DNA from 4 places in the Bradyrhizobium sp. TM233 genome. Region 1 is predicted to be linked to each of the others. Evidence: predicted binding sites of a transcription regulator. Region 1 holds the regulator's gene; each other region holds the start of a gene.
What was found. The regulator LexA, encoded in region 1, represses DNA repair genes until DNA is damaged. The targets are predictions, from matches to a motif close to TGTTCNNNNTGTGTTCNG.
Positions count from the first base shown of each region.

Region 2: the regulator LexA is predicted to act here: its motif matches at 3,739-3,756, upstream of recA (recombinase RecA).
Region 3: the regulator LexA is predicted to act here: its motif matches at 4,725-4,742, upstream of AABA86_RS24385 (YifB family Mg chelatase-like AAA ATPase).
Region 4: the regulator LexA is predicted to act here: its motif matches at 4,482-4,499, upstream of AABA86_RS22490 (DUF3072 domain-containing protein).

Region 1 is NZ_BTIG01000008.1:336,970-344,466, forward strand. It holds gene AABA86_RS19650 (ComEC/Rec2 family competence protein) at 1-2,003, shown strand, start outside; gene AABA86_RS19655 (GAF domain-containing protein) at 2,013-2,954, opposite strand; gene AABA86_RS19660 (hypothetical protein) at 3,177-3,611, opposite strand; gene lexA (transcriptional repressor LexA) at 4,217-4,918, opposite strand; gene AABA86_RS19670 (molybdopterin molybdotransferase MoeA) at 5,095-6,306, opposite strand; gene AABA86_RS19675 (hypothetical protein) at 6,535-6,741, opposite strand; gene AABA86_RS19680 (HAD-IA family hydrolase) at 6,910-7,497, opposite strand, start outside.
Region 2 is NZ_BTIG01000003.1:404,756-412,252, reverse strand. It holds gene AABA86_RS09095 (hypothetical protein) at 1-59, shown strand, start outside; gene AABA86_RS09090 (hypothetical protein) at 99-245, shown strand; gene AABA86_RS09085 (transposase) at 335-1,225, opposite strand; tRNA gene AABA86_RS09080 (tRNA-OTHER) at 1,387-1,458, opposite strand; gene AABA86_RS09075 (hypothetical protein) at 1,717-2,550, shown strand; gene AABA86_RS09070 (hypothetical protein) at 2,579-3,625, opposite strand; gene recA (recombinase RecA) at 3,849-4,937, shown strand; gene AABA86_RS09060 (hypothetical protein) at 5,044-6,045, shown strand; gene gcvP (aminomethyl-transferring glycine dehydrogenase) at 6,164-7,497, opposite strand, start outside.
Region 3 is NZ_BTIG01000013.1:90,693-98,189, forward strand. It holds gene AABA86_RS24370 (histidine phosphatase family protein) at 1-52, opposite strand, end outside; gene AABA86_RS24375 (ATP-binding protein) at 157-2,406, opposite strand; gene AABA86_RS24380 (hypothetical protein) at 2,556-3,029, opposite strand; gene AABA86_RS24385 (YifB family Mg chelatase-like AAA ATPase) at 3,127-4,665, opposite strand; gene AABA86_RS24390 (PilZ domain-containing protein) at 4,894-5,139, shown strand; gene AABA86_RS24395 (tetratricopeptide repeat protein) at 5,320-6,105, shown strand; gene AABA86_RS24400 (AAA family ATPase) at 6,127-7,416, opposite strand; gene AABA86_RS24405 (CpaD family pilus assembly protein) at 7,413-7,497, opposite strand, start outside.
Region 4 is NZ_BTIG01000010.1:139,308-146,804, reverse strand. It holds gene AABA86_RS22520 (putative bifunctional diguanylate cyclase/phosphodiesterase) at 1-214, shown strand, start outside; gene AABA86_RS22515 (hypothetical protein) at 402-614, shown strand; gene AABA86_RS22510 (universal stress protein) at 636-1,472, opposite strand; gene AABA86_RS22505 (Do family serine endopeptidase) at 1,683-3,227, shown strand; gene AABA86_RS22500 (hypothetical protein) at 3,504-3,866, shown strand; gene AABA86_RS22495 (DUF6496 domain-containing protein) at 3,881-4,171, opposite strand; gene AABA86_RS22490 (DUF3072 domain-containing protein) at 4,251-4,445, opposite strand; gene AABA86_RS22485 (hypothetical protein) at 4,561-4,782, shown strand; gene AABA86_RS22480 (hypothetical protein) at 4,802-5,011, shown strand; gene AABA86_RS22475 (hypothetical protein) at 5,045-5,245, shown strand; gene AABA86_RS22470 (hypothetical protein) at 5,404-5,652, opposite strand; gene AABA86_RS22465 (hypothetical protein) at 5,750-6,007, opposite strand; gene AABA86_RS22460 (hypothetical protein) at 6,150-6,371, shown strand; gene AABA86_RS22455 (HWE histidine kinase domain-containing protein) at 6,368-7,497, opposite strand, start outside.

The sequences.
Region 1 (7,497 bases):
TTGGCGCGATCCTGTTGCGGCGGAGCCGGCTGTTTGCGCCGGCGATCATGATCGCGGCGGTCGCGGCCGGCTTTGCCGTGGCGACCTGGAAGACAGCGCGCATCGCCCACCCCGTGCTGGCAAAACCGCTCTATTCGGTGTCGCTGTCGGGTTTCGTCGAGGCCCGCGACATCCGCGAGCGCACCGATCGTTTCGTGCTGCGCGTCACGGCGATGGAAGCGCAGCGCAGCGAGGTCAAGCTTGAGCGCGTCCGCCTGTCGGTGCGCAAGGGCACCGCGCCCGAGGTCGGCAGCTTTGTGCAACTCAAGGCCCGGCTGATGCCGCCGCTCTCGCCGGTGCGCCCCGGCAGCTACGATTTTTCGCGCGACATGTTCTTTCAGGGCATCGGCGCCTCCGGCTTCGTGATGGGCACGATCACGGCTTCAATCCCGCCCGATGCCGGCGGCCTGCGGCTGCGCTATGCGGCCTTCATGCAAGGCCTGCGCGATGCGATCGACGCCCGCATCCGCGCCACGCTCGAAGGTGACAACCGTGCGATCGCCACAGCGCTGCTCACCGGGCGGCGCGATGCGATTACGACGCCCGTCAATGACGCGATGTTCATCTCGGGGCTCGGCCATGTGTTGTCGATCTCCGGCTATCACATGGCGGTCGTCGCCGGAGTCGTCTTCTTCGCGGTGCGCGCACTGCTGGCCTTGATCCCGGGGCTGGCGGCCGGCTTTGCCGTCAAGAAATGGTCGGCGGCCGCAGCGCTGGTGGCGGCTGCGTTCTATCTGCTCTTGTCTGGCGCAGAGGTCGCGACGCAACGTTCGTTCTTCATGACGGCGGTGGTGCTGATCGCCGTGATGGTCGATCGCCGCGCCATCACCTTCCGTACGCTCGCGGTGGCGGCGCTGATCGTGCTCGCGGTCGCGCCGGAAGCGCTTGTGCATCCGAGTTTCCAGATGTCCTTTGCCGCGACGCTGGGTCTCGTCGCACTGGTACAGATCGGCATGCCGAACCTGTTTGCCTCACCCGATCATTCGGCGACCGCGCGCGTCGCGATGTGGGGCGGCCGCGAGATCGCGATGCTGTTCCTGGCCTCGTTGATCGCGGGGCTTGCGACCACGCCCTACGCCGCCTTCCACTTCCACCGCGTCACGCCCTACGGCGTGCTCGCCAATCTCGGCGCGATGCCGGTGGTCTCGGCGCTGGTGATGCCGGCGGGGCTGCTGGGCCTGCTCGCGGCGCCGTTCGGGGTCGACGGCGTGTTCTGGTGGCTGATGGGGATCGGGATCGACTGGATGGTCGCGGTCTCGCGCTGGGTGGCGGCATTGCCGGGTGCGGTCGGCCGTATCCCGGCGTTCGGCATCGCGCCGCTGATCGCAGCGAGCCTGGGGATCATCGTGATGGGCCTGTTGCGCACGCCGTTGCGCTGGTGCGGTGCCATGGTGCTGCTGGTTTCCATCGGCTGGGGGCTGTCGGTGCGGCAGCCCGATATCCTGATTGCCGGGGATGGCGCGAGCGTCGCGGTGCGGGGCGGGGACGGGCGTTTGCATCTGATCAGGGCGGGCAAGGACAATTTCCTGCTCAAGGAGTGGTTGGCTGCCGACGCCGATCCGCGCGATGCCGGCAGTAGCGCGCTGGCGAGCGGCATATCGTGCGACGAGTCGGGCTGCGTGACGCCGCTCGCGGACGGACGGCTGGTCGCGCTGGCCTCGCGCATCGACGCGTTGGCGGACGATTGCAGCCGGGCCGCGCTGGTGGTGACGTCAAGGCCCGTGCCGCCCGATTGTGCGGCGATGGTAGTGGATCGGCAGCGGCTCGTTCGCCAGGGCGCGCTGGCCCTGACGCAGCGTGGCGACGGCTTTTCGGTTCAGGCGGTGAGGGCGAGGGGCACCAACCGTCCGTGGTTACCGGCCGGTGCCGGCGAAGGTGATTTCGACGGCAGCCTTGCGCCGAAGGCGGCTCCCCGCAACCGCGACGCAACGCCATCGGAGACCGACTTGCAGGCCGACGATTGACGCGGTCGATTACAGATACCAGGCCAGCACGGCTTCGAGCCTTGCGTTGCCGATGACCGGCAGGGCCACCATCCGGTTCAGCCCGGCTGCGCAGGCCTCGGATCCGGCGATCGAGCCGTCATGGGTGAGATCGTCGTTGAGCGCCGGCATGCCAGTGGCCCAGGCGCCGCCGATGCTGCCTTCGCCTCGGGCGATGAGTTTGGTCGCATAGAGCGCGGCAAGGTCGGTGTGCGCGCTGCAATCGCCGGCGCGAAAGACCAGCGCGGAACGTGCCTCGTTCGGAACCCAGATCTCGAAGCGTCGCGCAATCGGCGTTGCCTGCGCGGAGAGGAATGTCAGAACCCAGGTTTGGTCGGTGCCGGTTCGGTAGGGCACGCCGACCCCCAGATTGATCCCGACCTTGGCGGCGTCCTCCCAGCGCAGGAAGCTCTTGGCGTCGTGCAGGTCCTTGATGATCAGCGGCAGGCCCGCCTTCCAGGTGCGTCCGGGCAGGCCGAAGCCGCGAGGAAACCTGGTGTGGCGGGAGTTGAATTCGAACATGTCCGCTGCGCCGTAATAGCCGTCGACGAGGCCCATCTCGTGGGAGAGATCAGGATCGTTGTGCCAGAGTTCGATCGCGCCGACATGCGCCTCGTCGTCGCCGCAGAACAGCACCATCACGGCTTGCAGGAATTCGCCTGCAAACACCGGCACCGCCACGCCGCAGGTGAGGCCGGCCGCGACGGCCTGCTCGGTCCGCTTGAAATAGGAGTTGGCGAATTTCGTGAGGATGACGGGATGGCCGGAGGCCCAGGCCTTGCCTGGAAGCCCCTCGTCATATCCGAAGTGCAGCTCTTCGCTGACGGCCTTGAACGCGGACAGCCCTTCGTCGTAGAGGCCACCGCCGAATTCCAGCCGCATGCGCGTCCGGTCAGGCACCCAGAGTTCAACGACGCGAATGAAGGTTTTCATCGAGCGTGTCCGCCGCCTCAAACCACGACAGCATCGGTCATTTGGCTGCGGAGCGGAGGTTCAAAATTCAGGCAGGACGGCCCAAACTTCGTGCGGCGACGAGGTGCGGCGGCGGCGGCGCTCACCGATCGAATTTCGTGAAACAAAAACCCACCGGGCTCGCCGGCATCGGCCGGCGACGGCATTTCAATCCTGGCCCCGGACCCGCCGGGCCGGAGGGCGTCAGCCGATCGGCAGTCGCGTGACCGTCGGGCGACTGTCGGCGATGATCTGCGGCCTGTGCTCGCGCTCGCCGATCGGCAGGGTCACCGGCAGTTGCAGCACGGTTGCGCGCTGGCCCTCGACGAGCTGCGTCACCAGCACGGATTTGCCGTCCGGGAATTCGATCGCATCATGATGGCGATCGGGAATGTGCGGATCGATCTTGCCGAACTTGCCGACGCGGGAGTTGACGGTGCGCGTCCAGATCCAGCGGTTGTCGTAACGGACGTTGTCGGCGAAGGCGAGCTCCGTTCCCGGCAGCAGGCAGACCGCGACCGAGAGATCGGCTTCGGAGGCGAAGCCGCGCGTCGAGGTGCCGCGGAATGTTGTCGTGACGATCGTCTCGCCGACTTCTGCGGGGCGCGTCGCGACGGCATGCAGGCTATAGTCACACATCGGGTGCTCCTCATTGCAGAGATAGCGACCCGCACCTCTTTTGGAGGCGCAGGCCTCTGTCAGAGTTGAAACACGCAACGCTCTGCTTCGTTGTAGGCAAATCTGCGGCTGGGATCCGCGAGCCCCGATCACATTATCTTTTCCATCTTTTCCGAATTCGATAGGAACAAAGCCGGCCTCCGTGCATTTGGGAGGCGCGCATCAAACGACCGGCGAGAGACCCGCCTGTATCGCCAACTCGGCTGCGATGGCTACGCGACTGCATTGCGGTCGTCGCGCGCTCGCGGCCGTGTCTTGGCCGACATGGCGATGCGATTGCGCGACAACGGCTTGCGATGCTGAGGAGCCATCAGCGTTGCTGCGGCTGCGCTCAAACGATCTGGCGCATTGGGCTGTCCCCCCTCGAACTCGAAAGGCCGCGAAGCGATGTTGCTTCGCAGCGGCCTGCCGAGGATGTCGCGAAAGGAGGGGGCCGGATAATCTGTGCAGAACCAGAAAGACTATCCAGCCGGAGCGGACCATCATCCGCTCCAATCTCTGATCGGCGAGGCCGATCGAAGGCGCGCGCGAGGCGCCGAGTACTTCCGGTATCAGTACTTCCGGTATCAGTACTTGCGGTAAAGCCCGATCAGCTTGCCCTGAATCTTCACGCGGTTCGGCGGCAGGATGCGCACCTCGTAAGCGGCATTGGCGGGCTCCAGCGCGATCGAGGCGCCGCGGCGACGGAAGCGCTTGAGCGTGGCTTCCTCGTCGTCGATCAGCGCCACAACGATGTCGCCGGTATCGGCGCTCTCGTTGCGCTGGATCAGCGCCATGTCGCCGTCGAGGATGCCGGCCTCGACCATGGAATCGCCGCGCACTTCGAGCGCGTAATGTTCGCCGGAGCCGAGCATGTCGGGCGGCACGCTGATGGTGTGGCTGCGGGTCTGCAATGCCTCGATCGGGGTGCCGGCCGCGATGCGGCCCATCACCGGCACCGCAACGGGCCGCTCGCCCTCGTCTGCGGACGGGCTGGAGCTCGCGCGTACCTTGCCGAGATTGCCTTCGATGACGCTTGGCGTGAAGCCGCGTCGGTTGCCGGCGGCAGCCTGGAGCTCGGGTAGCTTGATCACTTCGATGGCCCGGGCGCGGTTGGGCAGGCGGCGGATGAAGCCGCGCTCCTCGAGCGCGGTGATCAGGCGATGGATGCCTGATTTCGAGCGCAGGTCGAGCGCATCCTTCATCTCGTCGAAGGACGGCGGCACGCCGCTTTCCTTCAAGCGTTCGCTGATGAACCGCAGAAGCTCGTATTGTTTGCGCGTTAACATCTCGACCAAAGTCCCCCGGTTGATGTCGTTCGATTCCGAGACGATGAATTCAGCGATAAGCCACTGCATGCTCGAAACAAATCATGAACGGACACTATATGTTCGATATGTGTTCCGCAACTGCTTAATTTACCGTGAACAGAACGAAACTCACGGAATGCGTGTGGCCGCGCAGTTCAGACGGGGAGCCTTAGCATCTCGCAGGGGCTGCCGGCCTCGGCCTTCGGCGCAAACGGTGCGCGCACGAGAAGTACCTGTGCTGCAGCAAGATTCGCAAGCAGAGAGGAGTCTTGATGGCTGACGGGAAGGGCGACGAGGGTGCCGTCGTCGCGCAGCTCCAGGCGCGCGCGCAGATAATCCTCGCGCTGGTCGTTGGCGCCGAGATCGCGGCCCAGTACGGCGCGCTCGCGAAGATGATGAACAACCGAACGGCCCGACAGTGCCCGAATCAGCGGCACCATGAACAGGAAGGCGCACACGTAGGACGATACGGGATTGCCGGGCAGGCCGATGACGCCCATCGCCCCTAGCCGTCCGTGCATCATCGGCTTGCCGGGCCGCATCGCGATCTTCCAGAACGCCATCGCGATGCCTTCGTCCTTGAGCGCCTGCTGGACCAGATCGTGGTCGCCGACCGATGCGCCCCCGGTCGTGATCAGGATGTCGGCGCCGCTTTCGCGCGCGCGGCGGATGCCGGCGGTGGTGGCCTCCAGCGTATCGGCGGCAACACCGAGGTCGATGGTCTCGGCGCCCTCGCTGCGGGCGAGCGCGTGCAGGGCGTAGCCGTTGGAATAGACGATCTGGCCGTGCCCGGGTGTGGTGCCCGGCATCACCAGTTCGTCGCCAGTGGCAAGGATCGCGACCCTCGGGCGGCGGCAAACGGCGAGATGCGGGTGATTCATGCCGGCGGCGAGGGCGAGATCGCGCTCTGTCAGACGGGTTCCCTTGCGCAGGAGGACGTCACCCTCGCGGAAATCGACGCCGGCGGGGCGGATGTGGCGACCCACGATCGCGGCTTCCTTGATCGTTATTTGCTTGCCTTCGGCGATCGTGTCCTCCTGGATCACGACTGCATCCGCGCCGTCGGGAACGACACCGCCAGTGAAGATCCGCACGGCTTCGCCGGCGCCGACCCTTCCCGTGAACGGACGGCCCGCTGCGACCTCACCGATCATCGTCAGCCTGGAATCGATGGTCGCCGCGTCGGCCGCGCGCACGGCATAGCCGTCCATCGCCGACATCGCCTGGGGCGGTTGGGTGCGCCGCGCAGCGACGTCATGGGCGAGCACGCGATGGTAGGCTTCGTCGAGCGAAACCATCTCTGCAGGCAGCGGCTCTGCACCCGCCAGCACCGCAGCAAGGGCGTCGGAAACCGGCATCAAGGCCACGGCGAAACTCCTGCTCGGCACGTTCGGACGAAATGTTCCGACAGTCTTCTAGCCGAGCGCGGGGGCAGAGGCAAAATTGCGGAGCGGGCGCGATTTATCCTGCCGCTTCCCAGCCCAGTATGGAAGGCAGATTCAGGCCTGGTGTGGCATGATCCAGAGAACGAGACAGATGGGCAGGAGGGTGGCCATGGCGAGGACGAGAATGACGAGCGCCACCGCCAGCATCGCTCAACTCCCGGTCGGCCGGTCCGGCCCGTCGTCCAGCGCGACGTCGGGAGCCTTCGGGCCTTGATCCCTGTCGGGCAGCGGATCGGCCTGGGATTTCAGGTCGGCGGCCTTGCTGATCAGCTTGGCGGAAAGGTCAGAATCCGAGGTGGTTCTCGCGAACTCTAACAGGAGAGAGGCTTGCTTGGTGAGATAGGTTTTGCCCAGCACGTCGATAAGTCCGTTGTAGAAGTCCCAGCGGACTCAAGAGTCCGGAAGGGGCCATTCCGTTCCCGGAACTCCGTACAAAAATGCACAAAGCGTTCTGGTTCCTATTTCGGGCAAAATTGGTTCCGGAAGACTTGCCCTCCGTTGGCGCCTCCCGCTCAGCGGAAATCGTCAGATGCCCAATGCCTTCAAGGCGTTTCCGACGTCGCGTGGCGACGTCACATGCACTGCCGTCAGTCCGCATGCCCGCGCGCCTTCGATGTTCTCGGCGAGATCGTCGAAGAACACGATACGCTCCGCGGGCACGCCGATCGCGGTGACGACGTGGTCGAAGGCTTCCGCGTCCGGTTTGCGCAGGCCGATGCTGGACGACAGATACAGCGCGCGAAAATGGCCGAGCAGTTCGCCATATTCCTTCGAGAAATAGTCGACATGCGGCCGGTTGGTGTTGGAGAAGGCGTAGAGCGGCATCTGCTTCGCCGCACGCGGCAGCAGCTCGGCGATGTCAGGCATCTCGCCGGCGAAGATCGCGTTCCAGCCTTCCAGGAACTGCGCGTCCGAAATGCCGATGCCGAGCGATGCACGCAGCGAGGCGAAATAATCCTCGTCGCTGATCTTGCCGACCTCGTGCAGACGGTAGGCCTCGTCACGCACATAGCGCGCGACGATGGATTCGGGCTGGCAGCCGGCATGGTCCGCCCAGCAGGCGATCGCCTTGGAGAAGTCGATGTCGAGCACCACGCGCCCGAGATCGAACAG
Region 2 (7,497 bases), on a different contig from region 1:
CGTTATTTGACACCGTAGAGGTGAAAGGTGCATGGCTATACGTAACAAAAAAGCAGTGAATGCATTATATGAGCACAAGTGAGCCCGTGGAGACGATCATGAACCCATATGAGAACGCTGAATTTAGGGCCGCCCTAGAGGGCGCTTTTGTTGAAGCCATCAAGAAGGTTGGCTTTGGCAACTTCAAGCGCATCTCTTGGTTCGCGTCGAATGAGCAGGCACAAGCATTGAAACGTGCCGCCTAACGGCTTCTTCTTTTAGCTTTCTAAAACGAAAACCCGCCATCAACGGCGGGTTTTTTGTTGAGTGCAATTAATTGCAGGTACCTGCAATTCTATGTTCGGCCCCCATCGATTACCCGGAAGTTGCGAGTTACCCGAACCGGCTTGTTCGGCCCCAGCGGCAGCACAGCGTCAATCAGGTCCCCAATCGTCCAGACCCGATCCGCAATGCCCAACGCGACCGCTGGCGTGGTCCGCAGAGCTTCATGGACGCGGCAGAGATTGTAGTGCGCGACGTACAGGCTGACCGCCGCAGCGTGGTTGGTGAGCTTCTTTGAGAAGCCGTTGGTGAGGCGGGCGAACCGACGCTGCGTCATTCGCAAGGTGAGGTTCTGGCGCTCCACGTAGCTGGTCGAGATGTGGGACGGTACGCCGCTTACTACGTCGCGCTCCACGGAGATTACTTCGGCCGGGCTGTAGCGGCGCGCGGCGTCTTTTACAGCCAGGTTCGTTACGCTGTAGGTCTTTACGATGACACCATGCGAAGCCCGGCCACGGAAAGCGTCACGGATTGCGTTCTGATATGGCAGGAAGCCGTCAGTGCTGATCTCGGGCGCACCAAGCACCCGCTGGCGAAGGTCCTGCACGAACAGATCCGTATTCTCGCTGTCGCGCTTGCCGGTGCGGTAGGAAACGATGGCCTTAGCGGAGGAGGCCAGCGCAATGAACGTGTACTGGTCGCCCTTGTGGCTGATCTCGTGGCGCTGCACCTTCTTTTGCTTCTTGCCGACGTAGCCCCAAATCTCGTCCAGTTCCAAGCGGCCGGTGCGGATGCCGACCATCATGCGGTCGTGCAACTCGGCACAACCGCGCCCGACGCGCTCGCCAAGGCGCATAATGGTGTCGCGGTGAATGCCGGTGATGCGCTCAGTGGCGCGGATGCTCTGGCCTTCGGTCAGGCAGGCAATGATTTGGATCTGTTGGTCGCGGGAAAGAACGTTCATGAGGGCGCAATCCTCTGTAGGATTGGCCCCGGGGACTCTAGAAAAGCCGCTCTGCAAAGCGTATATTCTAGTTTGGTCGCTGGCCCGGGGCGCAATCTCGGGTGGGTGACTAGGGATCGCTGAGGCTGCAACCACGGCGGTCCCGCTTGTTTCGATCTCGGCAGCCCCGCCGGGATTCGGACCCGGACCTCTCCGCGTGTAACAGCGAGCGTCCTACCGTTAGACTACGGGGCACCCAAGTAGAGCCGATTAAGGGGCCACCACCGTCCTTGTGAGAGAGCGGGGGTGGTGGCCCCACCTGTGTGTCATAGCCTCAGCGCCGGTCGGGATTACGCTGGGGCTCTGGCCCTGTTGTCATGCTTGCCTCCATTGACAAGAAGTATACGGGAATTCTTGTCAGCGTCAACGGCTGTAACACGAAAAAGTTTGACACAGCTTCTGCGTTGTGGTCTCTTGTATACGGCGAGACTTAAAACAGTCAGGAGAGACTTATGGCGGACAACGACAATGCGGGTTCTGCCGCCGCTCAGAAGGCGGAGGAAAAGAAGCGATTCCGTTCCGAGATCGAATTCCCTTACGCAGACTTGGAGAGCGCCCTAGAGGTGGCCCAAACCATCCACGACAAGGCGGGCTCTTCATGTGAGACTGAGGAACTAGCCGCTTGGATGGGACAATCTGCAAGCGGTGGGACGTTCCGAACGCGGCTCGGTGCAGCTCGCATGTTCGGCTTGATAGATCGAGGCGAGGGGCGAGCAACGTTGACCCAACTTGGTCGCGATGCGCTCACCAACTCGGGGAAGGAGCGATTTGCACGCGTTACCGCATTTCTCAACGTTGAACTATTCGCCGCGATGTATGAGCAGTTCAAGGGTCATGCGTTGCCGCCTCCCCCGGCCATTGAACGTCAGGTGGAGCAGTTCGGCGTCTCGCCCAAGCAAAAGGAGCGCGCACGCCAGACCTTCATGAAGTCGGCGCAGTATGCCGGTTTTATAGACGCGTCATCAGGCCGCTTCGTGAAGCCGGGGATCGCTGCACGCGATGAAGCGGCGAATGAGAAGCCAGCCGAAGAAAAGAAGCGTGACAATGGCAGCGGGGGCGATGAACCTCCCGGGTTCCACCCCTTCGTTCAGGGACTGCTCAAGGAGCTTCCTCCGGCCGGGAACGTGTGGCCGGAGGAACAACGAAAACTATGGCTTGATACGGCGTCTAGCATCTTCAAGATGATCTATAAGGACGCAAAGCCGGCGCAGCTGCCCCCTCCGCCCGGAGACGCCGAATATCGCAAGTCTCATGGGCTCCCGCCGCGCGAGGATTATACGAAATGAAAGAGGCCGCCAACTAAGGCGGCTCGCCTTATGATGGTCTCTCCGCCGATTTCGCTTCGGAAAGAAGCTTGTCCCGCCATGCTGCGAGATCGTCGAGCTGGGGAAGGTTGCTAACTCCAACCTCCCGCATTTCTTCCTCAGCACGCGCGATCTGAGGAAGAAATCGTATCTTCCACTCTGTGCGAATGCGGTTGTATTCTGTCTCGGAGGGAGGCGGCGCACGCATTGAAGCTTTTGCAAGCTCTATATTGATGGCGTCACCGAGTAGACGCCAGTACTTCGCATATTGAAACGTTCGCGCCCGTCGTTCGTTACCGCCGCTGAATGCGGCCATGTTCAGCCCAGCCTCATGCTCTCCGCTGTAAGCTGGAAATCCTCCAGCTTCGAAATGGCGCCGCATCACTGCAATATATTGCGCTGTTCCAACTATCGATATGTTGCGAAATTTGCACCTGTCGAATTTGCATCTAAGGAACAGCACCGGTCCGACAAGGTAGTCCTGAGGCGCTAGCATGAAGTGCGCATCTATGTTCCCTGACGCAGCAACCTGCATCGCACTGTGCGTGATTTGGCAAGCTTGAAAGTGGGTCACGGCAGGGCCGTATATCAAGCAATCCGTAAAGACCTTGTCTTGGATTACTGGATCGTCCCGGCCAAGTAGCGAAGCGATAGGTACTTCTTCTTCACGGAAGTACGAGCGCATGCTGTTGGTGATCCGGGCAGGGTTACTCTCCTTCGGCACCGGTTCGCCCGGTGGCGGATTATCTCCCGGAGACGCCGACTTTTCTTTCCGCCGCCGCAGAGCGGCACTGGCGACTTCAATGCCGCCCCAAAAAAGGAGCATTAGAAGAGCGCCGCCCCAAAATGCCGAGCTTTGACTAACCATTCCGGAGAACCATTCCGGAAAGCCAGCCAAAGCTCTGTCTAAGAGCTTGTCCCAGCCTCGCGACTCTAAAGCGGCTTCGAAATTCCGAACCCAAAAGGGCTGTAGCAACCACAACAGCGCCACACCGCCGGCAACGACGAGGAAGTTTCTGATTCTCGATGGCATGCGGGCCGCAACATGCCAGCGCACATCGCTTCTCGCTACCCTCCTGATGGAACCAGTCCACTGTCGGAAAGTAGGACACTGCCGGATTCAACTTAGGACGCGCGGGGTCGAATACGGACAGTACCAGCGCAGGCAAAAAGAACATATTGCGAACCTAGAACAAATGGGGTACATTGGTTTTATCGCCGAGCCGCCTCGCCAATCGTTTGTCCCCCTAGCGAATCCTCGCCATAAGGAGCACGACCCAATGTCCGCCACTGCCCTGCGTATCGTCGAAGGATCTTCCATGGACAAGAGTAAAGCTCTGGCCGCCGCGCTCTCCCAGATCGAGCGCCAGTTCGGCAAGGGCTCGGTGATGAAGCTCGGCAAGAACGATCGATCGATGGATGTCGAGGCGGTGTCCTCCGGGTCGCTCGGGCTCGACATTGCGCTCGGCATCGGCGGCCTGCCGAAGGGGCGCGTCGTGGAAATCTACGGGCCGGAATCCTCGGGCAAGACCACGCTGGCGCTGCATACGGTGGCGGAAGCGCAGAAGAAGGGCGGCATCTGCGCCTTCATCGACGCCGAGCACGCGCTCGATCCGGTCTATGCGAGGAAGCTGGGCGTCAATATCGACGAGCTCCTGATCTCGCAGCCCGACACCGGCGAGCAGGCGCTGGAAATCTGCGACACGCTGGTGCGCTCGGGTGCGGTGGACGTTCTGGTGGTCGATTCGGTCGCGGCGCTGGTGCCGAAGGCCGAGCTCGAGGGCGAGATGGGCGATGCGCTGCCGGGCCTGCAGGCCCGTCTGATGAGCCAGGCGCTGCGCAAGCTGACGGCCTCCATCAACAAGTCCAACACCATGGTGATCTTCATCAACCAGATCCGCATGAAGATCGGTGTGATGTACGGCTCGCCGGAAACCACCACCGGCGGCAACGCGCTGAAATTCTATGCCTCCGTCCGCCTCGACATCCGCCGCATCGGCGCGATCAAGGAGCGCGACGAAGTGGTCGGCAACACCACCCGCGTCAAGGTCGTCAAGAACAAGCTGGCGCCGCCCTTCAAGCAGGTCGAGTTCGACATCATGTACGGCGAGGGCGTTTCCAAGATGGGCGAGATCCTCGATCTCGGCGTCAAGGCCGGCATCGTCGAGAAATCAGGCGCCTGGTTCTCCTATGACAGCCAGCGTCTCGGCCAGGGCCGCGAGAACTCGAAAGCGTTCCTGAAGGCCAATCCCGACATCACCGCCAAGATCGAGACCTCGATCCGCCAGAACTCCGGCCTGATCGCCGAGCAGATTCTCGCCGGCACGCCGGAGCGCGACGCCGACGGCGAGGAGCCGGCGGAGGAGTAAGACCTAACGCGAAGAGAGTTTTCGCGAGGAGCGGGCGCTGAAGACGTTGAGTTGCCGACGTCGTCAGTGCCCGTTTCGTTTTGCGTAAGGGTGGGGTGCGCCGACGATGAAACGGATGATTCTGACCAGTTCGTCCGGCGCCGGTCTCACCTATGCCGATCGCGCTGACATGGTCATCCCGTTCATCTATCGCTTTGTTTCGGGGCCACTTCCGACGGCTGACCACCTCATCCGCTATCTCGGCTGGCGGGAGTCCAGGACGTGGGTCGACCAAATGCACTGGTCGGATTGCGTCCCCGTGCGTCAGTCGCCCCTCATCAGGCGCCAGGATCGAGCCGGTGCCCTGCTCTGGGTCTGCAAGAATTACGGGGTCGATCTCATTGAACTGTGGTTCGACCCCGAACCTAACAGTCAATTGCAGCTGATCTGGATCCTCGATTACCTGCGTTTCGAGCCGTCACTTACTGAGAGTCTGAGACTACGACTCGTCGATTTCGATCTGCGCGGAGCAGATCCCTCAGAGCTTCGCCATCGTGACGTGAAGCAGTTCGATATCGCGGAAATCGATCTTGAAAGCGCGACCCTCGCGTGGGAGGCCTATCGCGCGCCGACGCCCGAGCTTTGCGCCGGGCTGCTCGACAGGCCGCTCGGCAAGCTGTCTTTCCTGAAGCCGGCCATGGAAGACCTGCTCGCAGAACTGCCGTCGCCAGCGACGGGACTGGGGGCGACCGAGACGCGGCTTCTCGAACTCATCGCAAGCGGACGCAGTCGCACCGATGAGCTGTTTCAGCCGGGCGCGCTGGGAACACGCGTGTTCGATCAGTGGGAATTGGGCGCGCTGCTCGAAGGGCTCGCATTCGGCCCTGCGCCAGCGGTTGCGGGTCTGGACGGCAAGCTGGCGACACTCGATCCGGACAACGCGCGCGGTCGCAACGCCGCCTTTCGCCGGAGCCGGCTGTCGCTGACGGAGTTTGGCAAAACGGTTCTGGAAGGTCGGGAGGATTTTCGCCGTCACAATCCGATTCGGCGCTGGTTGGGCGGTACGCTGCTGACCAATGAGCAGCTATGGCGTTGGGATCGCGAGAGTCGATTGTTGATTGCGCCTTAAGTCAGCAGCCGTAGGGTAGGCAAAGGCGCGCGAGCGCCGTGCCCACCATATTCCAACGCGGCGAAAGGGTGGTGGGCACGCTTCCGCTTTGCCCACCCTACGTAACCTCCGCCGTGTCTTACTCCGCGGCTTGCGCGTAATCGCTCACCGGCGGGCAGGAGCATACGAGGTTGCGGTCGCCATAGACGTTGTCGACGCGCCCCACCGGGCTCCAGTATTTGTCGTTGCGCGAGGTGCCCGCGGGGAAGCAGCCTTCGGCGCGGGTATAGGCGCGCTTCCAATCATCATCGGCGATGTCGTGCACGGTGTGCGGAGCATGGCGCAGCGGTGACGCCGCGATCTCAAAGCGGCCGGCCTCGACCTCGGCGATTTCTTTCCGGATCGCGATCATGGCGTCGCAGAACCGGTCGAGCTCGGCCTTGGATTCCGATTCGGTCGGCTCGATCATCAGCGTGCCCGGCACCGGGAAGCTCATGGTCGGCGCGTGGAAGCCGTAGTCGATCAGGCGCTTTGCGATGTCGTCGACGGTGACGCCAGACGTATTCTTCAGCGACCGGGGATCGACGATGCACTCATGGGCGACGCGGCCCTTTGCGTTCTTGTAGAGCACCGGGAAGTGCGCATCGAGCCTTGCCGCGACGTAATTGGCGTTGAGGATCGCGATCTCGGTGGCGCGCTTCAGGCCTTCGCCGCCCATCATCAGGATGTAGATGTAGGAGATGGTCAGGATCGAGGCCGAGCCGAACGGTGCGGCCGAGACCGGGCCGACGGGAGCTTCAGCATTCGTTACCGGATGACCCGGCAGGAACGGCGCGAGATGCGCCTTGACGCCGATCGGGCCCATGCCGGGGCCGCCGCCGCCATGCGGGATGCAGAAGGTTTTGTGCAGGTTGAGGTGGCTGACATCGGCGCCGTAATCGCCGGGCCTGGAGAGACCGACCTGCGCATTGAGGTTGGCGCCGTCGAGATACACCTGGCCGCCATGGCCATGCACGATGTCGCAGATCTCGCGGATGTGCTCCTCGAACACGCCGTGGGTCGAGGGATAGGTGATCATGACCGCGGCGAGATCGTTCGCATGCTTTTCCGCCTTGGCGCGGAGATCATTGACGTCGACGTCGCCGTTCTTTTCGCAGGCGACCACCACCACGTCCATGCCGACCATCGCGGCCGAAGCCGGATTGGTGCCATGAGCGGAGGAGGGGATCAGGCAGATCTTGCGGTGCGCCTCGCCGCGCGACGCGTGATAGCCGCGGATCGCAAGCAGTCCGGCGTACTCGCCCTGCGCGCCGGAATTCGGCTGCAGCGAGATCGCGTCATAGCCGGTGATGTCGCACAGCCATTTTTCCAGGCGCGCGAACAGCGCGTGATAGCCGCGTGCCTGCTCGCGCGGGACGAACGGATGCAGCGAGCCGAACTCCGGCCAGGTCAGCGGCATCATCTCGGTGGTCG
Region 3 (7,497 bases), on a different contig from region 1:
GGGAAAATCCAGCGAGAAGGACAATGAATACGAGGCGGCACAGCACGTTCATGCGCGAAACCCTCCTGCAATGCCCCCGGAGGATGGTGACGCGCAACGCGGTCGATTTCAATTATCGATTGTCGGACGGGATGAGGTTTCCGTGAGATTTTCGGATCAGACGGCCAGCCGCCGTGTCGCCGCAAGCCCTGCCAGCGCTTCGTCCAGCTTGTCGCGATCGAGCGGCTTGATCAGGAATCCGTTCATGCCCGCCTCGAAGCAGGCATAGCGATCCTCCACCAGCGTATTGGCGGTGAGCGCGAGGATCGGCGTGTGGTGGCCGCCGGTCGCCGCCTCATGCGCGCGGATTCGCTTTGTCGCCTCGATGCCGTCGAGCTGCGGCATCTGGATGTCCATCAGCACGAGATCATAGGGCGTGCCGGCCGATGATGCGGCGAGCCAGGACTCCAGCGCGGCCTCGCCGTGGACGGTGATGACGACGCGATGGCCGAGCTTCGTCAGCAGCGAGCGCATCAACAGCGCGTTGATCTCGTTGTCCTCGGCGACGAGGATCGACAGGCCCTTGATCGCTCCCTTGGTCGCTCCCTTGGCCGGTGTCGCGCCGGTAGCTCCAGCCGGCGGTTCCGGCGCCAGATCGGGCGAGGCCACCTCCGGCGTCATCGCAAGGCGCGCGGCGAGCGAAGCCGCCCGCAGTGGCTTCACCAGGAAGCCCGTGAAGGCCGGGGACAGCTTTTCGTGGCGCGAGCTAGAGGTCAGCAGCACGAGGCGCTGCAACGCATGCGCGCGGGCCATTTCGCCCAGCTGGTCAGCCGCGGCAGGGCCGATCGCACGATCGATCAGCACCGCGTGCCATGAGCGTTCGGGCAGCAGCGCTTCGGCGACCGCGGCATCCGTAATCATGCAGGTCTGGCCACCCCAGCGCTCGAGGCGCCGCGCGATCAGCGAGGCCTCGATGCCGTCTGCGACGAGGAGCATCGACTTGCCGGTGAGGTCGGGGCTCGGAAAGGCCGTCTGTCCCGCGCTGGCTTGCGAGGGCGGAAGCGGCACCGCGATCTCGAAGGTCGAGCCTTTGCCCGGCTCGCTCGCGAGCGTGATCCGGCCGCCCATGCGCTTGACGATGCGCTCGCTGATGGAAAGGCCGAGCCCGGTGCCGCCATAGGTGCGGGCGACGCGCTCGTCGGCCTGCTCGAATTCGCGGAAGATGCGCTGCTGCGCTTCCGGCGCAATGCCGATGCCGGTGTCGCGGACCAGGAAGCTGATCTCGTTCGGCCAGATGCCGGGCTCGACGATCAGCGCGACGCCGCCGCTCGCGGTGAATTTGATGGCGTTGCCGGCGAGATTGAGCAGCACCTGGCGCAGCCGCGCGGCATCACCGACCACCTCCAGCGGCAGGCGCTCGTCGACATAGGCGGCGATCTCGAGCGCCTTGGCCTGCGCGCGGGGCGCGAGCAGCTCGGTGATCTCCTCGACCAGGGTCGAGAGCGCGAAGGGACGCTGCTCCAGATCAAGCTTGCCGGCCTCGATCTTGGAATAGTCGAGCAGCTCCTCGATCAGCGCCATCAAGGCTTCGCCCGAGGTTTTCACCGCTTTGGCATAGGTCGCCTGCTCCGGCGTCAGCGTGGTGTCGAGCAGGAGGCCGCCCATGCCGATGATGCCGTTCAGGGGGGTGCGGATTTCGTGCGAGGCCATCGCGAGGAAGCGCGATTTGGCGCGGTTGGCGGCGTCGGCCTGGTCGCGCGCGTCGGACAGAGCGCGTTCGGTCTCGGTGCGGTCGGTAACGTCGCGCCCCACGCTCTGCAATTCGGCGGGCTGTCCGGCATCGAGGCGGACATAGCCCTCGCGCCAGGCGATCCAGCGCGCGCCGAGCGGGGTTGCGATCTTCTGGTCGTGGATGCGTGTGCCGCTGCTCTCGCGGGCGCTGTCACCCTGCTCCAGCACGTCGAAATCGAAGCGCGTGCCGACCAGCGCGCTGCGCGCCTGTCCTGCGAGCGCGCAATAGGCTTCGTTGGCAAAGGTGATGCGGCCATCGGTAGCGCGCAGCACGATGAGGTCGCCCTGCTGCTCGAACAGGCTGCGGGCGCGTTCTTCCGCCTCCTTCAGCTCCCAATTGCGATCGATCAGCGCCTCGTTGTGGGCGGCGAGCGTACGCAGCCGCTTGCCCACGAAACGCAGGCGCATGCTCAGCGTCGCAAGACCGAGGCAGGCGAGCGCGAACAGGAAGCTCGCGCCGATCGCAAAGGTGTGGGGATCGTAGCCGGAGTTCTCGGACCGGCTGCCGGACACGAAGCCATAGGCGCCGCCGAAGGTCGCCGAGAAGATCATGAAAGAGCGGATCGCGAAAGCGATGCGGGGGTGCTGTCGCCTGAAGCGGCGCATGCGCACCTTGATCCGGAACGTCCGACCCATCGCCACCGACCCCGACTCTTCTTCGAAATCCCGCCACCCGCCGTCTGCGACGATGTCGCGCCGACCTTGCGAACAACTTGAGGCTTTGGCGCTGCCTCCAAACAGGACTAACGAGGTGTTAACGGCTCAGAGCATTGTCTCAGCGCGCTTCAGAGCGAGGCAGCCTGGAGCGGCAGCGGGCGATGGCCGCCATGGGCGCCGACGATCAGCGCCGCGGCCTCGCGCTGCGAGAAGGACTTCGAGCGCACATAGATGCGGTAATCCGCTGGCCCTTCGGTGGAGAGATAGATCACCTGGCCGCCATCGACGGGCTGAGCGGCAATCGAGACAAGACGCGTCGAGGGATTGGCCTGACAGGACTCCGGTTCGGAACCGAGACCGTCGTCGACCACGGCGAAGTCCGCAGTATCGGCATCGTCGGTGATCTGAACCCGCACCGTGGCCCGGGCCGGATCTTCGGTGAAGGCGACATGGACGCCGGCGGTCCAGAACAGGGAGGTGAGCTCGACCGAGGTTTCGCCGAGGGCGATGCAGGGATGCGAGACCGATCCGATCTCCGCGCGGGCGAACACCGCAGCCGCCAACAGGGGAACAACCGAGGCCAGGATCTTGAAACGCAACATGACACTCTACTCGCCGAGGCCCCGGGGAACTCATTGGGCCTTATGGTTTGCAGAGCGTAAAGGAAACTCGTTACCGCCGGGTTGATGCGCGGAATGATCAAGCCAGCTGCCGCACATCCTCCGCGAGTGCGCGGTAGGAGAGCGCTTCGGCCAGATGCAGCCGGCCGATCTTCTCAGTGCGATCGAGGTCGGCCAGCGTGCGCGCCACCCGCAGCACGCGGTGATAGCCGCGCGCCGAGAGCCGCATGGTCTCGGCGGCGTCGCGCAGCAATTTGGCGCCCTGCGCGTCCGGCTTTGCGATCTCCTCCAGCACGGAGGCCGGGGCCTCGGCATTGGTGCGGACATGGGGCAGGCCGGCATCGGCAAAGCGCGCGAGCTGGATGTCGCGCGCCGCCGCCACGCGGGCGGCGACTTCGGCGGAGCCTTCCGCCGGGGGCGGCAGGATCAAGTCGGCTGCGGTCACGGCAGGAACTTCGATGCGCAGGTCGATGCGGTCCATCAACGGGCCCGAGATGCGCGCCTGGTAGTCCCCGGTGCAGCGGTCGACACGGCCGCGCTTGCAGGCATAGCCGGGCTCGAACGCGTTGCCGCAGCGGCACGGATTCATCGCCGCGACCAGCATGAAGCGGGCAGGGTAAGTGACGCGATGATTGGCGCGCGACACCGCGACCTCGCCGTTCTCCAGCGGCTGCCGCAGCGAATCCAGCACGCGCGGATCGAACTCCGGCAATTCGTCGAGGAACAGCACGCCCTGATGTGCCAGCGAGATCTCGCCGGGCTTTGCGCGCATGCCGCCGCCGGTGAGCGCGGCCATGCTCGCGGAATGATGCGGCGAGCGGAACGGCCGCTTGGCCGTCAGCGCGCCGCCCTCGATCTCGCCGGCAACGGAGGCGATCATCGAGACCTCGAGCAGTTCGCTCGGTGATAACGGCGGCAGGATCGAGGGCAGGCGCGCCGCGAGCATCGATTTGCCGGCGCCGGGCGCCCCGATCATAAGCAAATGATGCCCGCCGGCGGCCGCGATCTCCAGCGCGCGCTTGGCGCTCTCCTGACCCTTGATGTCGCGCAGGTCGAGCGTGGAGGCGGCGGGCTCATGCACCTTCGGTGACGGCCGCGACAGCACCTGTGTGCCCTTGAAGTGATTGGCGATCTGGATCAGCGAGCTTGCCGCGATGATCTGGATGTCCGGGCTCGCCCATGCCGCTTCGGAGCCGCACGAGGCCGGGCAGATCAGCCCTTCCTCGCGCATATTGGCGCCGAACGCGGCGGGAAGAACGCCGGCCACGGGCGCGATCGAGCCGTCGAGGCCGAGCTCGCCGAGCACGGTGAAGCCGGTCAGCGCATCCGGCGGGATCGCGCCGATCGCCGCCATCAGCCCGAGGGCGATCGGCAGGTCGTAATGGCTGCCTTCCTTCGGCAGGTCAGCCGGCGCCAGATTGACGATGATCCGCCGCGCCGGCAGCGCCAGGCCGGAGGCAATCAGCGCCGAGCGCACCCGCTCGCGCGCCTCAGACACCGCCTTGTCCGGCAGGCCGACGATCGCGAAGGCCGGCAGGCCCGGCGCGACCTGCACCTGCACGTCGACCGCACGGGCCTCGATCCCCTCGAAGGCGACGGTGGAAACCCGCTGAACCATGCTCAAACCAGCCTGCCCCTCTCGCACAATTAGGGGTAGCAGAGACGGACCCTCTCCGCAAGAACAATACGGGAACGATCCCGGAGGGCGAGCAAGCCCTAACCAATCGTAAACGCCACGCCGACACTACGCCTCGAATGCCGGCTTCTGTCCTCAGCACATTCCAACGAATGTCCGCTATTCCTGAGGCTGCGGGATGGGCCGTGGTCTAACGGGTGAACAATTCAAATGCTTGCAAATCGCCGGAGAAGCGAACGTCGGGTGTGCAGCCGGCTCGCCAAGATCCATTTTGGCGCGGGCTCGCTGCCGCGGGACTGCACGATCACGGATATCTCGGATGGCGGCGTGAAAGTGGTGGCGGAATTCCTGGAAGTGCCGCCGCAATTCACCATCATCTTCGCACCTGATTATTCCCGCCAATGCCGCCTGCGCTGGCGCATCGGCTGCGAATTCGGCGCCGAGTTCACCGACTAAAGCGCGATGCGATGAGGATGAATCGTCATCGCGCTTTAGGTTGTTGTTTAAGCATGATCTCTTCGGAAAACCGCTGCGCACTTTTCCGGATCATGCTTTAAGGTCTCACAGCCCGCGTCCTTAACGGGACTTTAGCGTTAATCGGTAAGCATCTCTGATCAGTTGCCGAGTGATCAGAGTATGTCCAAGCGTTCGTCCCTCGCCTCTCCCCCGGCGAGATTGCTGCTTCCCGCACTCCTGGTGCTCGTCCTCGGCGGTTGCCAGACCGCCGGCATCGAGGATGTGACCGGCGCGCTCGGCGTCAGGTCGGAAACGGCTGTCAAGGCCGACGCCAAGTCCGATGCCAGGCCCGACATGGACGCGTTGCGCGAGCGCTATCGCGCCAAGCCCAATGATCCCAACGTTGCGCTCGCCTACGGCAAGGCGTTGCGCGAGACCGGCCAGCGCGCGCAGGCGGTCGCGGTCATGGAGCAGGCCGTGCTCGCCCATCCCAGCAACAAGGCGCTGCTCGCCGGCTATGGCCGCGCGCTCGCCGACAGCGGCAATTTCCAGCAGGCCTTCGACGTCCTCAGCCGCGCGCATACGCCGGAGGATCCGGACTGGCGCATCCTGTCGGCACAGGGTGCTGCGCTCGATCAGCTCGGCCGCAACGAAGAGGCGCAGCAATATTATGCCACGGCGTTGAAGATCGTGCCGGACGAGCCGACCGTGCTGTCCAATCTCGGCCTGTCCTATATGCTGCAAAACAATCTGCCGAAGGCCGAACAGGTGCTCGGCCGCGCTCATCAGCGCAATCAGAACGATGCGCGGGTCCGTGCCAATCTTGCGCTCGTGCTGGGATTGCAGGGCCGCGAGGCCGAGGCCGAAATCCTCGTGAAGGCAGATTTGCCGCCGGACCAGGCAGCGGCCAAGGTCGCGGCGCTGCGGCAGCTGCTGGCGAAGAAGCAGCAGCGGGCGGACAAGTAATCCGCCCCTCTTGGTGGATGCTTACGACGCCTTGCGATGCGGCGCGGAGTTGCGGCTTGACCTGCCCTTCAGCTTCTTCAGCAGCGGTCCGAGCAGCGAGCGCTTCGGCTTCTTCACCTCGCCGCGCCCGGCGAGGCGGTTCGCCATGTTCTGGAACAGCTCGGTGGTGCGGTGGTTCTTGGAGACCTCCGCGATCATCTGGCCGTTATTGGCGGCGGTGGAGAACAGTTTCGAATCGAACGGGATCACCGCGATCGGCTGGCTTTCCATGGTCTTGGCGAACGCCTTGACCTCGATCTCCGCGCGCTTGTGCATGCCGACCTGGTTGATGCAATACAGCGGCGGCCGGTCGTTCGGCCGCGCCGCCTTCAGCACGCTCAGCATGTTCTTGGTGTTGCGCAAATTGGCGAGATCGGGCTCGGCCACGATGACGATGTCGTCCGCGTTCACCAGCGCGCGCCGCGTCCAGCCGGACCATTGGTGGGGAACGTCGAGCACGATGCAGGGCGTGGTCATGCGCAGCGTGTCGAACACGGCGTCGAAAGCTTCGGCGCCGAAATCATAGACGCGGTCGAGGGTGGCAGGCGCCGCGAGGAGGCTGAGGCGCTCGGTGCATTTGGAGAGCAGGCGCTCCATCAGCGCCGTGTCCGGCCGGTCCTGCGACAGCACCGCGTTGGCGATGCCCTGCACCGGGTCCTGGTTGTAGTCGAGGCCCGCGGTGCCGAAGGCGAGGTCGAGGTCGATCACGACGGAATCGAGCGCGAGGTCACGGGCGATGGTCCAGGCCACGTTGTGCGCAACGGTGGAGGCGCCGACGCCGCCCTTGGCGCCGACCACCGCGATGACGCGGCCGGTGATGATGGCCTCGGAGGCCGAGAACAGGCTGCAGATGGAGCGGACCACGTCGAGGGTTTCGACCGGTCCCACCACATAATCGTTGACGCCGCGGCGCACCAGCTCGCGATAGGGCGCGGTGTCGTTGGGATTGCCGATCACGACCACGCGGGTGCCGGGGTCGCAGACGCCGGCGAGGTCGTCGAGTCCCTCGAGGATGTCGCGCGTACCGTCGGATTCGATCACGATCACGTTCGGTGTCGGCATCGATTCATAGACTTCGATCGCCGCGGCAAGGCCACCGTCCTTGGCGGTGAGGTGCGCCTTGGCGAGCCGGCGGTCCTGCCCCGCCGCGGTCACCGCGGCGAGCGTCTTCTCGGTCTCGCAAAAGGCCTGCACCGAGATGCGGGGAACCGGCGCAATGTGTTCCTCGGGGTGCTGCGGATCGTCCGCTTCTTCGTCGTGGATAACGGTCATTTGCCTGTGTCGCTGAGCTTGGCCTTGTCGGCTTCGGAATTGGGAGTCGAGATCGCAGTGCCCTTGCGATAGCGATCAAAG
Region 4 (7,497 bases), on a different contig from region 1:
GCAATCGGCCGAGATTGTCCGCGCGGTCCTGAGCCTCGCGCACGCCCTGAATATCCCGGTCATTGCCGAGGGGGTGGAGACGGAAGCGCAGCGTGCCTTCCTGGCGCGGGAGGCCTGCGAGGAGATGCAGGGCTATCTGGTCGGCCGGCCCAACCTGATCGAGCGCTATCTCGACCTGGTCGGCGTGACCGTGGAGCGCCGGCTCTCCGCCTAGCGCTTGGCTCCGGTGGTGGGTTACCGAGTGCCCGTCTCACCGACGTTTGGAACCTCGGCCCGGATACGCGCTTCCCAAGAACGAGCCGAAGCCGGGCGCGCGACCGGCGCAGCAAATCTTTTGCACAACCGCCATCGGCCTGACGCAAATCGGGGCAATAAGCCTTGTGAATGCGAGGGAGGGTCTCATGGAGAACGTACGTCGCTACCGGGCGCTGGCGTCCCTCTGTCGTCAGCAGGCGGCCTACCGGCCGCTTCAGAACTGGGAACTCCTCGGCCAGGCCGAACATTTCGAATATCTCGCCGAGGTCGAGCTCAAGGCACATTTCGACGCGTGCAATGTGCAACACGACGAGGGCGCCGCAGCGCCCGCGACGTGGGAGACCCCGGTCGCGGCGTGACGGCGCCGGGGCCGGCCCGGCTCAATGCGACATCAGCGTCGGCACCGTCATGGCCTGCAGCATGGCGCGGGTGACGCCGCCGAGAACGCGCTCCTGCAACCGCGAATGGCCGTAGCCGCCCATCACCAGGAGATCGAGGCCTTCGTCCGCCGCCAGCGACAGGATGGTCGGCTGGATGTCGGCGCGCGTCGCCGACAGGCCGACCGTGCGGGTCGACAGTCCGCGCCGGCCGAGATGTCTTGCCAGACCGTTCGCTGACGCTTCGTCCGAGACCGCGTCGGCCTCGTTGATGGTGATGATCACGATCTCGTCGGCGCGGGCCAGGAACGGTGCGGCGTCGTGCACGGCGCGGGCTGCGAGGCGGCTGCCGTCCCAGCAGATGCCGATCCGCGCCGCCTTGAACGCTCCATGGAAGGTGTAGGGCAGGAACAGCACCGGGCCGCCCGCCTGGAACAGGATCTCGCGCGGCACGTCGTTGTCGAATGAGCCCTGCGCCGGATCAGGCTGGAGCACGACGCTGAGGTCGTGCAACCGCGCCATCTCGCCGAGCGAGCCGGCTGCATCCACCGGGATCGCGCCGAGCGCGCGGCAGCCGTAGGAGATGCCGGCGTTCGCCGCTTCGATGCCAAACACGGCGAGCGCGGCCTCGGCCCGCTCTACCGCGCGCTCGCGTTCCAGTTCGAACACGGCCGCGACCGCAGCGCCGCCCTCCATCACGTAGGCCGCACTGGTTGCGACATAGCCGATCGCGACTGCGTCGAGATGGGCGTTGAACTGCGCCGCGAGCGAAATCGAGCCTTCGATCGCGCAGCGCATGGGGCGTTCGGTGGGGATGTGGACGAGAATGTCTTTGTACATGGCGCGCCTCCGATGAACATCATCCGGTGGCCGCAGTTTTTCACCGCCCGAAGGACCCGCGTTGAGCTGCATCAAATGCGCAGGGACGATTTTCCCGCGAGGCCCGCGCGCATTCTTTGCCAAGATTTAATCGGATGGACGGGACGTCGTAAGGTGACGATGGCCATGTTGGAGGCAAGGCGACACCTTATCCAACATGGACATTTCGACATGAACGATCGCGTCAATTCCGACACCACGTCCCGCAAGATCCTGAGGCCGCGCCGGCTTGCGCTGCTCGGCACCGTGGCCGCGCTCGGCGTGGCCGTGCTGGCGGCTGCTCCCGGCTCTTCGCCGTTCGGTCCGAACTCCTTCATTGCCCCGGCCCAGGCCGCCGAATCCGCCGCGACGCCGCCGGGCTTTGGTGACCTCGTCAGAAAGGTCAAACCCGCCGTCATCTCGGTGCGGGTCAAGATCGACCAGGACAACGACAAGAGCGCGATGCTGCAGCAGAACCGGATGGATCAGGACGAGGACACCCCGTTCGACCAGTTCTCGCGGCAGTTCGGCTTCCGTGGCCCGGGCGGCATGAACGGCATGCCGCGCCAGCGCCATCAGATGATCACGGGCGAAGGCTCCGGCTTCTTCATCTCCGCCGACGGCTATGCCGTGACCAACAACCACGTCGTCGACCACGCCGAGTCGGTGCAGGTGACCATGGATGACGGCACGAGCTACACCGCCAAGGTCGTCGGCACCGATCCGAAGACCGATCTCGCGCTCATCAAGGTCGATGGCAAGAAGGACTTTCCGTTCGTCAAATTCTCCGACCAGAAGCCGCGCATCGGCGACTGGGTGGTTGCGGTCGGCAATCCCTTCGGCCTTGGCGGCACCGTGACCGCCGGCATCGTCTCGGCCAGTGGCCGCGACATCGGCAACGGCCCCTATGACGACTTCATCCAGATCGATGCGCCCATTAACAAGGGCAATTCCGGCGGCCCGGCCTTCGACATGAACGGCAACGTGATCGGCGTGAACACTGCGATCTTCTCGCCGTCCGGCGGTTCGGTCGGCATCGGCTTCGACATTCCGGCCTCGACTGCAAAGCTCGTCGTCGCGCAGCTGAAGGACAAGGGCGCGGTGACCCGTGGCTGGCTCGGCGTGCAAGTGCAGCCGGTCACCGCCGAGATTGCCGACAGCCTCGGGCTGAAGGAGGCGCGCGGTGCGATCGTCGACAGTCCGCAGGATGGCAGCCCGGCGGCCAAGGCCGGCGTCGAGGCGGGTGACGTCATCACCGCCGTCAACGGCACCGCGATCAAGGACTCCCGCGACCTCGCCCGCACCATCGCCACCCTGGCACCGGGCACGTCCGTGAAGCTCGATGTCTTCCACAAGGGCGACGGCAAAACGGTGACGCTGGCGCTCGGCGAGCTGCCGAACCAGCGGCAGGCCCAGGGAGACGGCAAGGCCGGCGAGGGCAAGGCGCAGCCGAACGCCGACACGCCGCGTCTCGGGCTCGGCCTGGCTCCGGCCGGTGAGGTCCAGGGTGCTGGCCAGAAGGGCGTTGTCGTCACCGAAGTCGATCCGCAAGGGCCGGCGGCGCAGCGCGGCATCCAAACCGGCGACGTCATCCTCAATGTCGGCGGCAAGGCCGTCGCCAATGTCGGCGACGTTCGCTCGGAGTTGGCGCAGGCCAAATCGTCCGGCAAGCGCAGCGTGTTGTTGCAGGTCAGAAGCGCGCAGGCGACCCGCTTCGTCGCGGTACCACTCGCCTGAGGCGAACGTCGATCGGCATAGATCAAGAAAGGCGGCCCTCGAGGCCGCCTTTTTCGTTTGCCTTCAGGACTCCCGGGAGGCGATCGATAACATTCTCGTCAACGGCAGCGACGATGACGCGGTTCGTCCGAAAAAGCCGTGTTCGCTCATCAAAGTTCCGAGTCGTGCAGATCGCCGGCGGCTACGTTGCCGCCGGGACGGGTTGCAAGCGTGGAACTTCGAACTTGCCGCCGCTTTGTGGAACTGGCCGCTGGTTCGCATTTGATCGGTGCCGACATGGATCGATTGAAGCTCTCGCTGAGGAGGGCGCTGCTGGTGGCGCCATTCGTGCTGTCGGCCGGAAACGCTCTCGGGCGGGACGATGGCCGCTACGCGGACTCACCCCTGAAGCCATGGTTCGACAGCCTGCGCAGCCACCTTGGTCCGTGCTGCTCGGATGCGGATGGTTTTGCCGTCGCCGATCCCGACTGGGAGTCGCATAACGGGCATTATCGCGTGCGTCTCGACGGCGAGTGGATCGAGGTGCCGGACGAAGCCGTCATCACCGAGCCGAACCGCGCCGGCCGCACCATGGTGTGGCCGGTCAAGACCGCGTTCGGCGTTTCGATCCGCTGCTTCATGCCGGGCAGCATGATCTGAGAGACAGATCAGCGTCAACGCTTGCTGGATTTGCGCTTCGACGATGTCTTGGTCGTCTTCTTCTTGGTCGTCCTCTTCTTGGACGTCTTCTTGGAGGTCTTCTTGGCAGCCTTCTTGGGGACCTTCTTGCCCTTCTTGCGTGCCTTCGACAGTCCGATCGCGATCGCCTGCTTGCGGCTCTTCACGCGTCCGCCGCGGCCTTTGCGACCGCTCTTTGCGGTGCCCTTCTTGTAGCGGCGCATCTCGCTCTCGACATCGCTGCCGGCGCTGCGTGAGTAGCGGCGCTTCTTTGCCTTGCGTGCCATGCATGTTCTCCCTTGGCCGGGGAGAACCTTTCGACCCGGGCATGGTTCCGAAGGACGCGCACAGCGTTCCAGACGCAGCCTAGAAGGAATTCGCCAGCTCGATCTCGGCTTCCAGCACCTGGATGCGCCGTGCCGCCTCGCTGAAGGACAGATCGCGCGCATATTGCGCGGGCTGATACGCTTCTTCACTCAGCCGTTTCAGCCTGAGCCCCTGCGTCCGGGTCATCTGCTCGGTGAGGAAAACCCTGGCGTCGTATTTGCCCTGAACCTGCATGCCGCTTCTCCGTCCTGAAATCGTGACTTGACTATATGTTCTTATTTTGTTCTAACAAGCCATGGACAACAGAATTAATGAAATTCGACGTAAAATCAGCGCCTTGAGGCTCGAAATGACCGGCGTCGAGGCCTCCGTGCGCGATCTCATCAACGGCGACCGCGATTGCGTCCAGCAGGCCCTGGCGCAGATGGATTTGCGCCGGAAGGTCAACCTGCTGATCGGCGAATGGAAGGTTGCCGGCGGCGGCGACGTCCTGCCTGACGTTCGCGACCGGGGGCGCCTTCGTCTCGTGAAGACAGAAGACAATCCCGAGCGCGCGAGCACGCGGCGCTGAAACCTTTTTGGGGGGCGCCGTGGAGGAAGACCCGGACACGTACCGGATCTTGAGGTTGCGCGCCGAGATTCTCGAATTGGGCTCTGCCATCCGGCAATTGCAGCGTGCGGGGCTCGATGATGCTGCGGCCCAACTTCTGATCGGACGCAAGCGGGCGCAACTCGAGCAACTCGTGAAGACGAAGGCCGCGGACCGCGGCCTTAACACCCCTGACATCCGACGCAGCTAAGCGTGCGCGCAAGCGACACGCTGGAGCTCGTCGATGCCGGATGCCGAGATGGTCTCGCTGTTGAGGACGGTTCTCGACGAGGTCTGCGCGGATGTTGCTCCGTCCGATACAGCGATACGGGAGCGCGTTGCCGCCAAGCTGCGCGAAGCCGCTCAAGCAGCGCCATGCTCCATCGAAGATTTGCGGCGCGCCGGCCGCATTGCGCTGACGCGCGCGCCGACGATGTGGCGCTAAAAGAACATGGTCCGGAAAAGCGCGCAGTGGTTTTCCGGAAGGAAACCCAAGGCGGATGACGACTCATCCCAACCGCATCGCGCTTTAAAGGAATTGCCGATCGAGCAAGGCAAAAGGCCCTGCGTCGCCGCGGGGCCTTATGTCATGTCGGCCTGAGCTCACTTGGTGTTGCTCATGCCCTTGCTGCTCTTGTTCGTCATGGTGCCGCCCTGGTCCGAGCCGGGACCAGAACCGCCCTGGCCGGAAGGATCCGCGCCCTTCGAGGCCTTGGTGTTGGCGCCGGTGGTCTGCGAGGACGACATCGATGATCCGTGTTTCGCCTTGTGCGACTTGGCCTGTGCGGCGAGTGGCGCGGCGGCGAGGCCGGTGGCCAACATTGCGGTGAGAACGAGCTTTGTCGTTGTCATGCGGGGGAACTCCCTGGGTTAAATTGACGCAGGCAGCCAACCGCTATTGTCCGAAGGAGTTCCTGACAAAACGCATCTGCCGCGTCGCACGCAGGCTTCAAGATTTCTTGTCCTCAACGATGATGAACACGGCCCCGGTGAGTGTCGCGCCGATCGCGAACGTCGTCACCAATGTGAGGGCGAAGACGATCGCGGCCTGGCTTCCGCCGTGATCGAGCAGGCTGGCGACGGCGGGATTGGACAGGATCAGCGTGAGGCTGAAGGCGAGGCCGAGGGCTGCGCCCATCATCGCATGCGTCATCAGCTTGATGAGGCCGGCGGGAGAGATCACGTCCGAAGACTTTTTTGCACGCATGGGAACTGCATCCCGAACTGGCATGCAAACGCGGGCTATATTCACCGGTTCCAAACGAATGAAGGAATTGTCATCACAGGCTTCATCCGACGTTCATGGCGGGGCTGCGAGGATGAGCGTCAGAAAAACGGGAACATTCGATATGGGTAAGGTTGTCTTTCTTTACCGCTCGCTGGCCTATCGCAACGCGGCTGCGGACATGCTGCGCAAGGCCCGCAAACTGCCGCGCGGCGCGGAGCGAAGTGCAGCCCGCCGGTACGCGAGGGCGCTACGCGATCTCGCTCAAACGGAAGCCTGGCTCGAAGGACGCCTCGCCGAGGAAGCGCGGCCGCCGCGGCAAACGAGGATGGCGGCGTCGGGCTAGCCTGAGGCGCGTTGTAATTCGGCGGAGCCGGGGGCGTCGAATTTTCCGGGTGTGGTCGTCGCCGTCTTGCGTGTCAGCGGCACCTCGAGGCGACACAACAGTCCTTCGGCTCGCCAATCGAATTGCGCCTGTCCACCGAGCTGGGACTCGACGCTCGCAAGCAGGCTCCGCGTGCCGAAGCCGCGAGATTTCGGGGTCATGACGAGTGGACCGCCGGATTCTTCCCAGCTCAGCGTCAGCAGCTGGTCCTCGACCTGCCAGCCGATCGTGAGCCGTCCCGACCTGGTCGAGAGTGCGCCATACTTGGCCGAGTTGGTGAAGAGCTCGTGCAACGCGAGCGCCAGCGTCTGAGCCGTCGCCGGCAGCAACTGGACCTTCGGACCCGCCAATACGATCTGGCCGCCGAGCGAATAGGGCGCAAGCTCCTCGTCGATCAGCCTGGAGAGCTCGGCGCCCTGCCAGCTCGACAGCGACAGGATGGTGTGCACGCGCGCCAGCGCATTGATGCGTCCCTCGACGGCGCTGACATAGGCCTTGACCTCGTCGGCACGGGTGAGGCGCACGATCGACTGGGCCAGTGCCAGCGCATTCTTGGCACGATGATCGACTTCCCGCGCCAGCAGGTTCTGCCGTTCCTCGGCTCGCTTGCGTTCGGTGATGTCCACGGTGACACCGCTCACGCGCACGACGCGACCGCTATCGTCGACGGTCGCGGCCGCCGTGCCGACGCACCAGCGCACCTCGCTGTCGGGCCGCACAATGCGGAACTCGGTCTCATAAGCCCGCGTGCCCTTGTTGAATTCGGCGATCGCCTTGCGCAACTGATCCACGTCGTCGGGATGCAACAGCGCCTGAACGTTGGCCGGATTGACCTCGAAGCTCTCCGGGCCGACGCCAAAGATGCGATATTGCCCCTCGTCCCACATCCAGTCGCCGCTGATCCAGTCCCAATCCCAGGAGCCCATCTTGCCGGCGGCGATGGCCATGCTGCGCCGCTGCTCGCTTTCGCGCAGCTTCGCGGTGGAGTTCTCCAGTTCCGCCGTGCGTGCGCGGACCCGATCCTCGAGCTCCTGGTTCAGCCGTTCCAGCTCGCGGGTCTTGCGGTAGAGCTCGGCAAACACCTTGA